2 regions of the Kitasatospora sp. NPDC058162 genome follow, and region 1 is predicted to be linked to the other one. Evidence: riboswitches for the same ligand, from Rfam matches in the RefSeq annotation. Region 1 holds a riboswitch; the other holds the start of a gene.
The links. Region 1 has a riboswitch for S-adenosylmethionine ahead of ACFVXG_RS00595 (IclR family transcriptional regulator). Riboswitches for the same ligand answer to the same signal wherever they lie in the genome.
Positions count from the first base shown of each region.

Region 2: linked by a shared signal. The riboswitch ahead of thrC (threonine synthase) and the one ahead of ACFVXG_RS00595 (IclR family transcriptional regulator) in region 1 are both predicted to bind S-adenosylmethionine.

Region 1 is NZ_JBHVUS010000001.1:151,890-158,934, reverse strand. It holds gene ACFVXG_RS00615 (RNA ligase family protein) at 1-1,012, opposite strand, end outside; gene ACFVXG_RS00610 (M1 family metallopeptidase) at 1,112-2,437, opposite strand; gene ACFVXG_RS00605 (hydroxymethylcytosylglucuronate/cytosylglucuronate synthase) at 2,612-3,910, opposite strand; gene ACFVXG_RS00600 (hypothetical protein) at 4,113-4,370, opposite strand; SAM riboswitch class I at 4,545-4,687, shown strand; gene ACFVXG_RS00595 (IclR family transcriptional regulator) at 4,888-5,601, shown strand; gene ACFVXG_RS00590 (neuraminidase (sialidase)) at 5,703-7,045, opposite strand, start outside.
Region 2 is NZ_JBHVUS010000003.1:509,436-516,480, reverse strand. It holds gene ACFVXG_RS08830 (extracellular solute-binding protein) at 1-128, shown strand, start outside; gene ACFVXG_RS08825 (cupin domain-containing protein) at 152-502, opposite strand; gene ACFVXG_RS08820 (DUF3263 domain-containing protein) at 625-852, shown strand; gene otsB (trehalose-phosphatase) at 1,002-1,841, shown strand; gene ACFVXG_RS08810 (trehalose-6-phosphate synthase) at 1,828-3,294, opposite strand; gene ACFVXG_RS08805 (glucosyl-3-phosphoglycerate synthase) at 3,333-4,343, opposite strand; SAM riboswitch class I at 4,487-4,622, shown strand; gene thrC (threonine synthase) at 4,639-5,946, shown strand; gene ACFVXG_RS08795 (ubiquitin-like small modifier protein 1) at 5,972-6,250, shown strand; gene ACFVXG_RS08790 (cold-shock protein) at 6,804-7,007, shown strand.

The DNA.
Region 1 (7,045 bases):
GCCGGACCAGTCCGGTGCGGCGCTCGGCGTCCGGGTACGGCTGCTGGAGGCCGGCCTGGAGGCCGACCAGGTCGGCGACCCGGCGGGCCAGGGGCAGGCCGAGGCGGTCGGCGAGCCGGGGTGCGAGCGACTCGCGGCGGGCGGTGCGCAGTGCGGTGGCGAGCACGCCGGCCAGGCGGGCGTCGCCGGTGCGGCCGAGTTCGTCGAGCCGGGCGGAGACGTCGGCCAACTCCTCGGTCAACTCCTCGGCCCGGCGGTCGGGTTCGGGGTGGCGTTCGAACTCGGGCTGCCCTTCGGATCCGTGGTAGCCGCCGAGCTCGGGCAGGCCCAAGGAGGCGGCCAGCAGCGGGAGTTCCGGCACGCGTCCGGAACGGACGTCCCAGAGCGCGGCGTCCGGCCCGAGGCCGTTCTCCACCACCGCGGCGTGCATCCAGTGGGTGTCGGTCCGTACGTGCTGCGGGCGGACCCACTTGGCGACCCGCTCGCCGAACTCGCCCCGGGGGAAGCCCCGGACGGTCCGGACGACGTAGCCCTCCTGCCGGTCGAGGTCCAGGCGCAGGGCGCGCAGGGCTCGTTCGTCGTAGCGGCCGCGCCAGAGCACCCGGGGGGTCGGCACGCCGAGGCGGCGCAGGAAGCGCACGGTGGCGTCCCAGTCCAGGCAGTGGTCCTGGTCGGTCCAGACCGAGAAGCCGTAGAACCAGCTGTCCAGCTCGGTGTACGGGATGGAGTGCCGGGCGAACAGGTTCTCGCCGCAGATCCGCCAGCCGTCCGGGATGCGGGCACCGACCCGGTTCTGCAGGCCCTTGACCCAGGCCCGGGAGGGGTGGTGGGCGGAGTCCAGCGAGCGGGCGTGCAGGCCGTCGGGGTAGAGCGTGGTGTTCTCGCCGTCCATCTTCTCGGTGACGACGACCTCCGCCCCGGCGAGGCCGGAGACGTCCCCGGTCCGTACGTCGTCCGCCGCGGCCCCCGGTGACCAGGGGAGATGCGGCGTCCGGGGGTAGTGCACTCGCATGTCCGGCTCCCTGAACGTCCTTGATCCGGCGGACACTGTAGGAGCCGGTGAGAGGTGAGGGCCACCGATTAACGGGGCTGGTGGGTGCTGCAGGGGGGCTCAGTCGATGCGGTGCTCCCGCCAGAAGGGCGCCAGGTCGACGGGGGTCGCGGCCTGGGCGGCGGCCTTGAACTCGGCGGTGGTGGAGACGCCGAACCAGTGGGCGCGGGCGTAGTCGTGCAGCAGGGTGGACATCGTGTCCGCGCCGATCAGTCGGCGCAGTTCGTGCAGGGCGCAGGAGCCGTGGTCGTAGATGACCGGCTCGTAGCGGTCGGGGTGGGCGTCCCAGTAGCTCATCGAATTGGTGAGGCGCTCGCCCGGGGCGAGGAAGGGCGTGGCGGCGGTGCAGCCCTCCTTGGTCCGGCCCATTTCGACGTCCATGGCGTACTCGGCGAAGGACTCGTCCAGCCAGGGCGCGCGGTACTGGTCGTCGCCGACGACGCCGTACCACCACTGGTGCGCCAGCTCGTGGATGACGGCGGAGGGGCGGATCCGGTCCAGGACGAAGGCCGGGTACTCCATGCCGCCGAAGTCGAAGGCGTCGTCGAGGACGGTGGCGACGTCCCCGTACGGGTAGGGGCCGTAGCGGGCGGAGTGGTCGTCGATGGTGCGCAGGGAGAGGTCCAGCATCGCGCGGGCGTCCTCGGCGGTGACGGCGGCGACCGAGTAGACGGCCATCCGGACGCCGCCGGCCGACCGCCCCTCGATGCGGTGGAACGGCCCGGCGGCCCAGGCGAATTCGCGGACGTGCCGGGCGCCGACCCGGGTGATCGTGCGGCCCGGACCGCCGGGGGAGTCGACGGCGGTACCGGTGGCGGGCACCAGCACCTCGGTGGGGTGGTCGAGGGTGACGGCGAAGTCGGAGGCGAGGCCGAAGAAGGACTCGCCGAGCTCGCTGTACGGGTCCAGGTGCCAGCCCGTCCCGTCGCGGACGGCGAGGACGGGTAGGGCGTTGCCGATGAAGCTGAACGCGCCGTCGCGGCCGAAGCGGTCGATGCCGTCCGGGACGTCGACGGCGAGGTCGAACTCGACCGTGCCGGAGGCGCCTTGGGCCAGCGGGCGGGCCAGCGGGACGCGCAGGGCCGTGCAGTCGACCTCGGCGGTCCCGTCCAGGCCGGTCACCCGGACGGACGGGGTCGCACAGCCGCCGCGGAAGTTGTCCCAGAGCCGCAGGTACACCTCGTGCAGCGGCTCCGGCGAGGCGTTGCTGAAGGTGATCCGCTCGTGGCCGTGCCAGTGCGCACCGGTGGCGTCGCTGCTCAGCCCGACGGCGTAGACCGGGGTGCCGGGGGTGCGCGTCGGGTCGGCGGGGGCGCGGCCGGGCGGGGAGGCGGCCACCGACAGGAGGACGGCGAGGACGGCGAACAGGGGGAGGAGGCGTCGCACGCCGTGGACTCCTGTCGGTGGAGGGGGGCGGAGGGGCCGGGTGCAGGGGCGGGGTGCCCTGAGAACGGCCCCGACCACCCCGGGGACACGAGCACCTCCGCCGTCGGGGTGACCGCGCAGACCTCCCGCCGACGGCACGGGGAGCGAGGGCTCGGGGAGCGGCGCGGGGACTCGTCAGCGGACGGGCAGGGCGGCTCCCGAGGTTTCGACCAGGAGCTGGAGCAGGGCGTCGGCGACCTGGGCGGCACCCGCCGTGCCGACCGCGTTCGTCAACGCCGTCCAGTCGGGGACGTGATGGCCGGGGACGTGATGGCCGGGGGCATGACGCCCGGGGGCAGTCAGGTCGGCCCCGGGCGCGTCGGCCAGCCTCTCGGTCAGCCCGTCGGCCAGCTGTTTGAGCTTCTCGACCAGGCCCTCCCGTACGGCCGTCGCCGTCCGGTGGCGGCCGAGGTCGGCGGCGCGGGCGATGCCGCCGTAGATCAGGTCGAGTGCCTTGCCCTCACCGTGGACGCGCAGGGCCAGCGCCTCCTCCTCGTCGAACACCTCCCGGGGCCAGCGGAGGCGGACGTCGGCGCCGAGCGCCTGGCTGTGGAAGCGGCCGCTGAAGATCTGGCTGAGGTTCTGCGGCGGCAGGCAGAGCGTGGGGGTGCCGAGTCGCCCGGCCTCCAGGAGGGTGGTCAGCCCGGGGGAGGTGAGCAGCACGTCGCACTCGGCGAGGCGGCGCAGGAACTCCTTGTGGGGGAGGGCGCCGACGGCGGTGATGGGCGGATGGGCGCAGGAGTCCACCAGCTGGGCGGCCAGCCAGGCGGGCAGGTTGCCCGCGATGTGCACCTCGGTGACCCCGCTCGCGGTGAGCGCCTCCAGCGCGGCGGGCAGGACGAGTTGCGGATAGCTCGCCCAGTCCGTGAGGTGGGGCCCGCGCAGTCCGCCGAGGTTGAGCAGCGCGCGCCGGGGGTGGGGCGTGGGGGTGCTGCTGCGGACGACGCCGCCGTCGTCGATCACGGCGTCCACCCAGCGGAGCTGACGTGCGTCGGCCAGCACTCGGGCGCCCTCCGGCGGCAGCTCCACGCACCGCTGGGCGCAGTACACCTCGGCGTCCAGCGGGAGGTCGGGCCGGTCGCCGTCCGTCCAGAGGAACGGCAGGCTGTCCACGAACACCACCGGCACCCCGCAGGCCCGCAGCGCGTTCGCCAGCGCGCCGTCCAGCACCACGAGCGCCGCCCGCACCCGCTGCGCCTGGACGATCCGGCTCAACTCCCGGTTCGACCGCTCCTCCGGCAGGTCGAACCAGCGCTTCACCGGCTGCTCGGCGAGCACCGGTCTGCCCAGCCCGGAGGCCAGTCCGATGAATCTCAGCCGTTCGCCGCCGCGGGCCCGGAGCGCGGACAGGACCGCGCTCAACTTCCCCGAACTGCCCCAGCCGAACTCCACCCCGGCCACGGCCACCGTGCTGCTCTCCGCGTTCGCCTTCATCGCTGCCAACTCCCCCGCCCGTACCGGATTTCCTGTCGCTCCGCATTCGTACCAGCCGGGTGAGGAAGGGTCGGTTCGACTACCTACGGAAAAGTGAAACCTAACCACCCCACCAGGTGAAGTTCCCGTTCAGCGTATTGACGAAGGAGGGTCAAGCGGCGCAGTCGGCAGCCCGCCGCTCCCCACCGGGGGAGGGTGTCGGCTACCGCCCGGGGGTGGCGTCCTCGATGGCCGCGAGCAGGCGGGTGTGAACGGCGGTGGCGGCCGCGCGGGTGGCCGGGTCGGGGTCCTTCAGCTGCGGGGTGATCAGCTCGGCGGCCGCGGCGAGGACCGGTACGGGCACGGTCGCCTCGCGCAGGTGGAGGAGTTGGGAGGCGGCTCGCTCACCGGGCGTGGCCTGGGTGCGGGCATCGGGGATGAGGGCGGTGAGGCCCCGGGGAATCGGCTGAGTGCTGGTCACCCGCCCCATTCTTCCGCGCCCCGCCCGACCGTGGTGACCGGGAACCGGTAGGGGCCGGCGGAGAGGGTCGGGGGCGCCCTGACCGTGGGCGGAGGGCCCGTCGCAGCGGCCCCGGGCGTGGGGATCGGGAAAAGGTTTGGCGGGGTGCCCGGGAAATCTTGTATGGTTCTTCGCGAATCATCCAGAGGGGTGGAGGGACCGGCCCTACGAAGCCCCGGCAACTCCCCGTTCGACCCGGCGTCCGAAGTACGCGCCGTGCCGTTCGGGGTCAGTGCCAACTCCGGCCTGTCGCCAACGTGGCGCGGGGAAGATGAGGAGACACGGTGCTCTCTGTGCTGTCCTTCGCCCGGGCGCTTCCCGCCCCGGCCCTTTCGCGTACCCGTCTCGTGCTCGGCGCAGGCAATCTGCTGTTCCCGCAGGCCTGTCCCCGCTGACCACCCCGCTCCCACCCCCACCGGAGCGCCCGTGAGCCGAACCCACCCGTCGCTCACGGGATCTGAGACTGGAGTACCCGTCCATGGAGAACACGAGCGGCGTCGGCGTGCTCGACAAGATCACCTCGATCCTCGGCACCCTGGAGGCCGGCCCGGCCACCTTGGCCGGGCTGGTCGACGCCACCGGCCTGGCCCGGCCGACCGCCCACCGGATCGCCGTCGCACTGGAACACCACCGGCTGCTCGGCCGGGACCTCCAGGGCCGGTTCGTCCTCGGCCCGCGGCTCGCCGAGCTCTCGTCCGCCGCCGGTGAGGACCGCCTGCTGGCCGCCGCCGGTACGGTCTTGACCCACCTGCGCGACGTCACCGGCGAGACCGCCCAGCTGTACCGGCGGCAGGGCGAGGTCCGGATCTGCGTCGCGGCCGCCGAGCGGCTGTTCGGCTTGCGGGACACCGTTCCGGTCGGCCTGGCCCTGCCGATGAAGGTCGGCTCGGCCGCCCAGGTCCTGCTGGCCTGGGAGGAGCCCGAGCGGCTGCACCGCGGGCTCCAGGGCGCCCGGTTCACCGCCACCGCGCTCAGCGGTGTGCGGCGCCGGGGGTGGGCCCAGTCGATCGGCGAACGCGAGCCCGGCGTCGCCTCCGTCTCCGCGCCCGTGCGCGGCCCGTCCGGGCGGGTGGTGGCGGCGGTCGCGGTCTCGGGGCCGATCGAACGGCTCACCCGGCACCCCGGTGCCCGCCTCTCGCAGGCCGTCATCGAGGCGGCCGGCCACCTCACCGAGGCGCTGCGCATGCCCTGACGGACGAACTGCGCACTCAAGAGCGATGTGCGGGCCCTGGCCGAGCCGCTGACCAGGGCCCGGGCGGCCACCGGCACCTCCGTGCCGGTGGCCGGACCGGCTCAGCGCCGCAGGTGCTGGACGGCGCGCGGGCCGGCGGCGGGCGCCCCGGTGCGCGCCGCCTGGTCGGTCGGCGCGCCCGCGGCCGGGCTGCGCAGGGTGTCGGGCCGGAAGCGGCCGCTGTAGACGTCGGTGGAGTTCAGCGGGTCGGCGCCGGCGGTCACCAGCACCGGGCGGATCCGGTGGCCGTCGGTGATCAGGGCCTCGTAGTCGCCGAGGAAGTGTCCCCCGGCGAAGGGCGCCTTGAGCCAGTCGAAGACCGGCGAGATCTGCCGCTCGACCGGGCTGTTCTCGCCGCCGCGCGGGAAGCTGAGCAGCCAGGCGGCGGTGGGCAGCGTGGTGGTGTCGCCCGGGGTGAGGTAGCGCAGGTCGTAGTAGCTGACGGCGACGGTGCCGTCGGCCGTCACGGTGATGGACGGGGTGAAGGCCGGCGCGCCCGGGGCCTGGTTGATCCGGGTGGGGGCGCTCCAGGTCCGGCCGCCGTCCGTGGAGTGCACCAGCTGGATCGCGTCGTACCGGCCGCCGGTGGACTCCGAGCCCTCGTAGGCGAGGTAGAGCTCGCCGGTCTGCGGGTCGATGGCCACGCTGGGCAGGCCGGCGCCGGCCCGGAGGGACTTGGTGGCGTCGGTGGGCGCGTTCGGGTGGACCTCGGGGACGGAGGTGTCGGCGGCGACCCGGACCGGCTGGCTCCAGGTGCGGCCCTGGTCGGTGGAGCTGACCATGCCGAAGTGCACATCGCTGACCGTGGTGGCGGTCGCGTCGGTGAAGGTGATCCAGTCGAAGAAGTCGTACAGCGTGTCGGTGCGGGGGTCGACCACGATCTGGTTGCCGATGGTCTGGGTGTTCGGCGTCGTGGCGGTGATCACGAAGGGCTTCGCCGGGGACCAGGTGCGGCCGTGGTCGCGGGTGACGGAGAGGTAGCCCGGCCCGTCGAAGACCGGCGTCGGGCCGGCGGCCTGGTCCACCCGGTCCCAGACCTGGTAGGCCGTGCCCGGGTGGACCGGGTCGGCGGTGACGGCGTTCTTGTCGTCGGTGATCGCCGGGTCGTTGTCGCCGATCAGCTCGGTGACGTGCTGCCAGCTGCGCCCGCCGTCGGTCGAGGTGGCGGCGGCCACCGCGCTGCGGGGCGTGGTGGCGTCGAAGACCAGGGCGCTGGCGTAGGCGGTGCCGTCGGGGCCGAAGCTCACCCAGCCGTCGGAGGCCCGCTGGTAGGCCAGCCCGCCCGGGGCGCAGTGGGTGAACGGCAGGGCGGTCTGGGTGAAGTGCACGCCGTCCGTGGTGTAGCTGGAGCTCAGGCCGCGGGCGCCGCCGTTGGACCAGCGGTCCTGCTGGTAGATGGTGATGG
Region 2 (7,045 bases), on a different contig from region 1:
CCTGGGGTGAGGTCAGCAACCGGATCAAGACCGGGATCGGGCAGGCGGTGACCGGGGAGCCGAAGCAGGTGCTGCAGGGGTTGCAGGATGCGGCGATGAAGGAAGCGGCGCGGGTCCGGAAGCAGTAGGGCCCCCGGGGCGGGGGGTCTTTTTAGGGGAGCGTGATCGCGTAGGCCTTGCGGAGGGTCTCGTGGACCGTCCAGGTGGTGCGGTCGCCCTCGCGCAGGACGGCGCAGTCGCCGGGGCCGACGGACAGGGTCGGGCCGCCTTCGATCTCGATGGTGGCCCGGCCGCTCAGCACCACGAACATCTCGTCGGCCTCGACGTCGGTGACCACGCCCGGGGTGATCTGCCAGATGCCGCGCAGCTGGCGGCCGTCGGGGGACTCGGCGAGGACCTTGCCGGTGACCTCGGGGGTGCCGGAGACGATCTGGGACGGGTCGAGGGGCTCGGGGTCGAGGTCGGTGGTGGGGATGTGGACGGCGAAGCTCGGCGTGGTCATGGGGGTGACGCTAGTCGGGCGGGGGCACCGGGGTGGGGGGCAGAGTGTGTCGGGGGTACGTCCGAGAATGACACTTCGTAGGTCCGTGGGGGGATGTGCGGAGGTGGTGTGCGGTGGGCGAGCTGGGCGAGCTGAGTGAGCGGGACCGGGCGGTGCTGGCGCTGGAGGGGCGGCAGTGGCGGACAGCGGGGGCCAAGGAGCGGGCGATCCGGGAGGAGTTGGGGCTCTCCTCTACGCGGTACTACCAGGTGCTGAACGGGTTGTTGGACCGGGAGGAGGCGCTGGCGTTCGCGCCGGTGTTGGTGAATCGGTTGCGGCGGGTGCGGGAGGGGCGGCGGGGGGCTCGGTGAGAGCCGCTGCGCGGGGCTTGGGTGTGGGGGTGGGCTCTCGGGAGGGTGGGTGAGGCCGGGGGCGCGTCCCTCTCGCCTTGGTGGGGGGTGGGGGTGGGGGGTGGTTGCTGTGGGTGGGTTGGTGCGGGGTTTGGGGGTATGGGCACGGCATGGGATTTGACGAGAAGTGGGTGCCGGTGACCGGGGCTGGGCGGGATGGGCTTCGGGGGATCCTTGCGGCGCCTGGGGATGCTGTGGTCGCTCTGGACTTCGACGGGACGTTGGCGCCGATCGTTGCGGATCCTTCGCAGGCCCGGGCGCATCCGGGGGTGCGGGGTGCCTTGGGGGTGCTGACGGGGAGGGTGGGGGCCGTGGTGGTGATCACTGGGCGGCCGGCGGCTTTGGCGGTCGAGTACGGGGGGTTGGCGGGGCTTCCCGGGGTGGTGGTGCTCGGGCATTACGGGGCTGAGCGGTGGGAGGGGGGTGAGGTCTCGGCGCCCGAGGTGCATCCGGGGGTGGCCGCGGTGCGGGGGGCGTTGCCGGGGGTGTTGGAGCGGGTGGGGGCGCCCGGGGGGACGTGGGTGGAGGACAAGGGGCGCTCGGTGGCCGTGCACACCCGGCGGACGGCGGAGCCGGATCGGGTGTTGGAGCTGTTGCGCGGGCCGGTGGGGGAGTTGGCGGCGGAGCACGGGCTGGTGGTGGAGCCCGGGAGGCTGGTGCTGGAGCTGCGGCCGCCGGGGGTGGACAAGGGGGCGGCGCTGACGGGGTTCCTGCGGGAGCGCGGGGCGCGGGCCGTGCTGTACGCGGGGGACGACCTGGGGGACGTCGCGGCCTTCGCGGCGGTCGAGAAGCTGCGGGGCGAGGGGCTCGCGGGCGTGCTCGTGTGCAGCGGCGCGGTGGGGGACGCGCCGGTGCGGGAGCTGGCCGAGCGGGCGGATCTGGTGGTCGACGGGCCCGAGGGTGTGGTGGAGCTGTTGGGGGATCTGGGGGAGGTCCTTACAGGGCGTTGAGCTGGTCGAGGAACCACTGCTGCGGGGGGAGGGCGGTGGCCGCGGCGGCGAGGCGCTTGGTGCGGTCGGCGCGTTCCCCGGGGCTCATGGTGAGGCCGGTGTGCAGGGCTTCGGCGGTGGCGATGACGTCGTACGGGTTGACGGTGAGGGCGTCGTCGCCGAGTTCGGTGTGGGCGCCGGCCTCGCGGGAGAGGACGAGGGCGCAGCCGTGGTCGGAGACCACCGGGACCTCCTTGGCGACCAGGTTCATGCCGTCCCGGATCGGGTTGACGAGGGCCACGTCGGCGAGGCGGTAGGCGGCGAGGCTGCGCGGGAAGTCGTCGTTGACGTGCAGGATCAGGGGCTGCCAGGTGGGGGTGGCGAATTCGGCGTTGATGGCGGCTGCGAGGTCCTGTACGGCGGCGGTGTAGGCGCGGTATTCGGCGAGGTCGGTGCGGGACGGGTAGGCGAAGGCGATGTGGACCACCCGGTCGTGCCACTCGGGGCGGGTGCGGAGCAGGTGCCGGTAGGCCTGGAGGCCGCGGACGATGTTCTTGCTCAGCTCGGTGCGGTCGACCCGGACGATGGTGCGGCGGTCGCCGACGGCGGTCCTGAGGGCGGCGAGGCGTTCGTCGACGTCGGGGCGGTGGGCGCGTTCGCGCAGGAAGTCGGCGTCGGCCCCGAGGGCGTGGACGCCGAGGTGGGTGGTGCGGCCGTTGAGGGTGACGGTGAGGTTCTCGGGGTCGAAGGTGGCGCCGAGGAGGTCTTCGCAGCAGGCGGCGAAGGCGCGGGCCCAGCGTTCGGTGAGGAAGCCGGCCCGGTCGGCGCCGAGGATGCCGGTCAGGACGGCCCGGGCGACGTCGTCGGGGAGCAGCCGGTAGTACTCGGGCGGGGCCCACGGGGTGTGGGAGAAGTGGCCGATCCGTAGGTCGGGGCGGGCCGCGCGGAGCAGGGCCGGGGTGAGGGACAGGTGGTAGTCCTGGACCAGGACGGCGGCTTCCGGGGCGGCTTCGGCGGCCAGGGCGGCCGAGAAGGCGGCGTTGTAGGCCTGGTAGGCGGCCCATTCGGTGCGGAAGTCGGCGTCGAAGGAGGGCGCGGTGGGGGTCGCGTAGAGCAGGTGGTGGATGAACCAGAGGGTGGAGTTGGCGACGCCGTTGTAGGCGCGGGCGAAGGTCTCCGGGTCGATGTCGAGCATCCGTACGGCCTGGCCGCCGACCTCGTGCCCGGCGAGGTCGAGGCGGCCGTCGGGGGCTTCCCGGGCGGCTCTGCGGTCGGCGTCGCCCAGTGCGGCGCAGACCCAGACGGCGGTGGGGTCGTCGATCGCGGACAGGCCGGAGACCAGGCCTCCGCCGCCGCGGCGCAGGGTCAGCGTGCCGTCGTCGGCGGTGCTGAAGGACACCGGTCCCCGGTTGGAGGCCACCAGGACGGGGGCGGTTCCGGTCGCACTCGAACGTTCGGTCGTGAGATCGCCCATGGTTGGGATGTTGCCGGGGGGTCGGGGCGGCAAACCCGTCAATGACGGGTGGAGTATTCGGGGACGGTGTGCATCGGGGGGCGTTCCAGGGCCGTCACGGGGTGGGTGTGGGCGGTGAAGATGGGGGTTCCGCCGGCCGGGGTGCGGGTGAACTGGGTGAGGTGGGGGTGGACGAGGTCGGCGGAGGCCTTGAGGCGGTGGGTGCGGTCGAGGCGTTCGAGGGCGGTGCGGTAGATGGTGGCGGCCATCCGGCCGAGGGCTTGGCCGTCCTGGTGGCGGTGGTGCCGGACGCCGACGTCGACCTGGGCCAGGGCGTCCAGGCCGACCTGTTCGAGGGCGTCGACGAGCAGGCCGAGTTCGACGCCGTAGCCGGTGGGGAAGGGCAGCCGTTCGAGCAGTGAGCGGCGGGCCGCGTACTCGCCGCCGAGGGGCTGGACGAAGCCGGCGAGTTCCGGCCAGTGGAGGTTGAGCAGGGGGCGGGCGACGAGTTCGGTGACCCGGCCGCCGCCGGCCGGGACGATCGCGCCGCTCTCCGTCTCCAGGGGGCGGTCGTACATGGCCTTGACCAGGTGGATGTCGGGTTCGGTGAGCAGCGGGCCGACGATGCCGGAGACGAAGGCCGGGTCGAACTCGCGCAGGTCGGCGTCGACGAAGCAGACGATGTCGCCGTGGGTGACCAGCAGGGAGCGCCAGAGCACCTCGCCCTTGCCGGGGACGGCGGGCAGCCGGGGGAGGATCCGGTCGCGGTGTTCCACCCGGGCGCCGGCCTCGGCGGCGACGGCGGCGGTGGCGTCGGTGGAGCCGGAGTCGACCACGACGAGTTCGTCGACGAGCGGGATCCGGTCCATGAGCTCGCGCCGGACGGTGCGGACGATGTCGCCGACGGTGGCCTCCTCGTCGAGGGCGGGGAGGACCACGCTGACCGTCTGGTGGGTGCGCCGCTTGGCGGCGAGGAGGGCGTCGACCGGCCGTTCGGCCGCGCTCCACGAGCGGCGGCGGAGCCAGGACGCCGCCTGCGGGAGAAGTGCGGGGGTCGGTTCGGCGGGCACGGTGACTCTCCTCGGCGGGATCGGTGGAACGGGCCATCTCGCTTGGCGGACGGTCCCTTTCGGGGTGGACGCCTTCGGATACAGTCTTCGTACAGCGGTCGGACCTTTGCACGCCGGGGTCGCCGCTGAACCATAACTTCACATGCTCATCCAGAGGGACTGAGGGAACGGCCCGTTGACGTCCCGGCAACCTTCTCGCGCGGCTGTCGTCGACAGGCCCCGGCGGGACAGGTGCCAATTCCGGCCTGTGGCGCGACCGCGCCGCGGGGAAGATGAGGAGAGAGGCCTCGCCATCATGGCTATCGACACCGCCGCACCCTCCCCCAGCCTTCGGCCGGGGGTACCCCCAACGGTCGACCTCGGCCCCGCCGCCGCCCTGTCCTGTCGGGAGTGCGGAACCCGCTTCCCGCTCGGCCCCAGCTTCGCCTGCCTGGAGTGCTTCGGGCCGCTGGAGATCGCCTACGAGTTCGGCAGCGAGCGCGCCGAGGAGCTGCGCAAGCGGATCGAGTCCGGTCCGGCGTCCATCTGGCGGTACGCGCCGCTGCTGCCGGTGCCGACCGACGTCGCGTCCAAGCCGAACCTCAACCCCGGGTGGACCCCGCTGGTGAAGGCGGACAACCTGGGCCGTGAGCTCGGGTTCACCGCGCAGCTGCACGTCAAGGACGACTCGGGCAACCCGACGCACTCGTTCAAGGACCGGGTGGTGGCCTGCGCGATCGAGGCGGCCCGGGCGTTCGGGTACACCACGTTGTCCTGCTCCTCGACCGGCAACCTGGCCGGTGCGGTGGGTGCGGCGGCGGCCCGGGCCGGGTTCCGCTCCTGCGTGTTCATCCCGCACGACCTGGAGCAGGGCAAGGTCGTGATGGCCGGGGTGTACGGCGGCGAGCTGGTCGGCATCGAGGGCAACTACGACGACGTGAACCGGTTCTGCTCGGAGCTGATCGGGGACCCGGCCGGCGAGGGCTGGGGCTTCGTCAACGTCAACCTGCGGCCGTACTACGGCGAGGGCTCCAAGACGCTGGCGTACGAGATCTGCGAGCAGCTCGGCTGGCGGCTGCCGGAGCAGATCGTCATTCCGATCGCCTCGGGCTCGCAGCTGACGAAGATCGACAAGGGGCTGCAGGAGCTGATCAAGCTGGGTCTGGTGGAGGACCGGCCGTACCGGATCTTCGGCGCCCAGGCGGAGGGCTGCTCGCCGGTGTCGGCGGCGTTCAAGGCCGGCCGTGACGTGATCAAGCCGGTCAAGCCGGACACCATCGCCAAGTCGCTGGCGATCGGCAACCCGGCGGACGGCCCGTACGTGCTGGACATCGCCCGCCGGACGGGCGGCGCGGTGGAGGACGTGACGGACGCGGAGGTCGTGGCGGCGATCCGGCTGCTGGCCCGGACCGAGGGGATCTTCGCGGAGACCGCGGGCGGGGTGACCGTCGGCGTGCTGAAGAAGCTGGTCGAGACCGGTCAGCTGGACCCGTCCAAGGAGACCGTCGCGATCAACACCGGGGACGGCCTCAAGACGCTGGACGCCGTCTCCGAGGCGGGCATGACCGCCGTCATCCGCCCGACGCTGGACTCCTTCCACGCCGCCGGCCTCGCGTCCGCCTGAACCACCCACCCCCGCTAGGAGAGCCATGAGCGCCAACGTCCGCATCCCCACCATCCTGCGCACCTACACCGGCGGCGCGGCCGAGGTGACCGCCGAGGGGGCCACCCTGGCCGAGGTGATCGCCGACCTGGAGCAGAACCACGCCGGCATCGCGGCCCGCATCCTGGACGACACCGGCAAGCTGCGCCGCTTCGTCAACGTGTACGTGAACGACGACGACGTGCGGTTCGCCGAGGGCCTGGAGACCGAGATCAAGGACGGCGCCGGCGTTTCGATCATTCCGGCGGTGGCCGGCGGCTGCTGAACCGTCCGGTCCGCTTCCCGGCCGCCCGCACGTACGGAGACTGGAATTCCGTACGTGCGGGCGGCCGCTTGCATTTCGGCGGGAATATTTCCCGGTCAAGTCGGAGTAGAGTGTGGCTCTGCTGGGAACAGGGTTCCCCTTCCGGCGCACGGGGTGCTTCACCGGAGGTCGTCCGGCTGCTGGGACCGGTTGCGGGCCGGGGCCGTGAAACATGTCAGGCAGATGTCAGAATTCCTGCGGGCATTTGGGTAATTCGTCCGCTATGCCCCGCGCGGAATGCCGAGTTTCTTCCGGTTTGTTCGCTCTTGTCTCTTGACGGGCCTATGGAATTCCCGGCGGTTGACCCTGTTGCAGAGGGCGTCGGTCCGGATACATTCAGCGGCGGTCGACGTAATCAACCGCTCACGGAAGCCGTCCGGCGCCCCCGTTGCGGCGGATTGCGGCGTGCACGGCTGCGCTCAGGGGGGGTTCCCCGGGCCGGCCTTCAAAACCAGACCCGGGCCCGCGACCTGCGGGACCGTGAAGGGCCAGCACAGCACTAGGGGAGTTCGGAATGGCTCAGGGCACCGTCAAGTGGTTCAACGCGGAGAAGGGCTACGGCTTCATCGCGGTCGACGGTGGTGCGGACGTCTTCGTCCACTACAGCGCGATCCAGATGGACGGCTACCGCACCCTCGAGGAGGGCCAGCGGGTCGAGTTCGAGATCTCCCAGGGACAGAAGGGCCCGCAGGCGGACATGGTCCGCGCGGCGGTCTGACCCCTTCCGAACCCAGGAGCTCGGCGCGGCCCACGGCT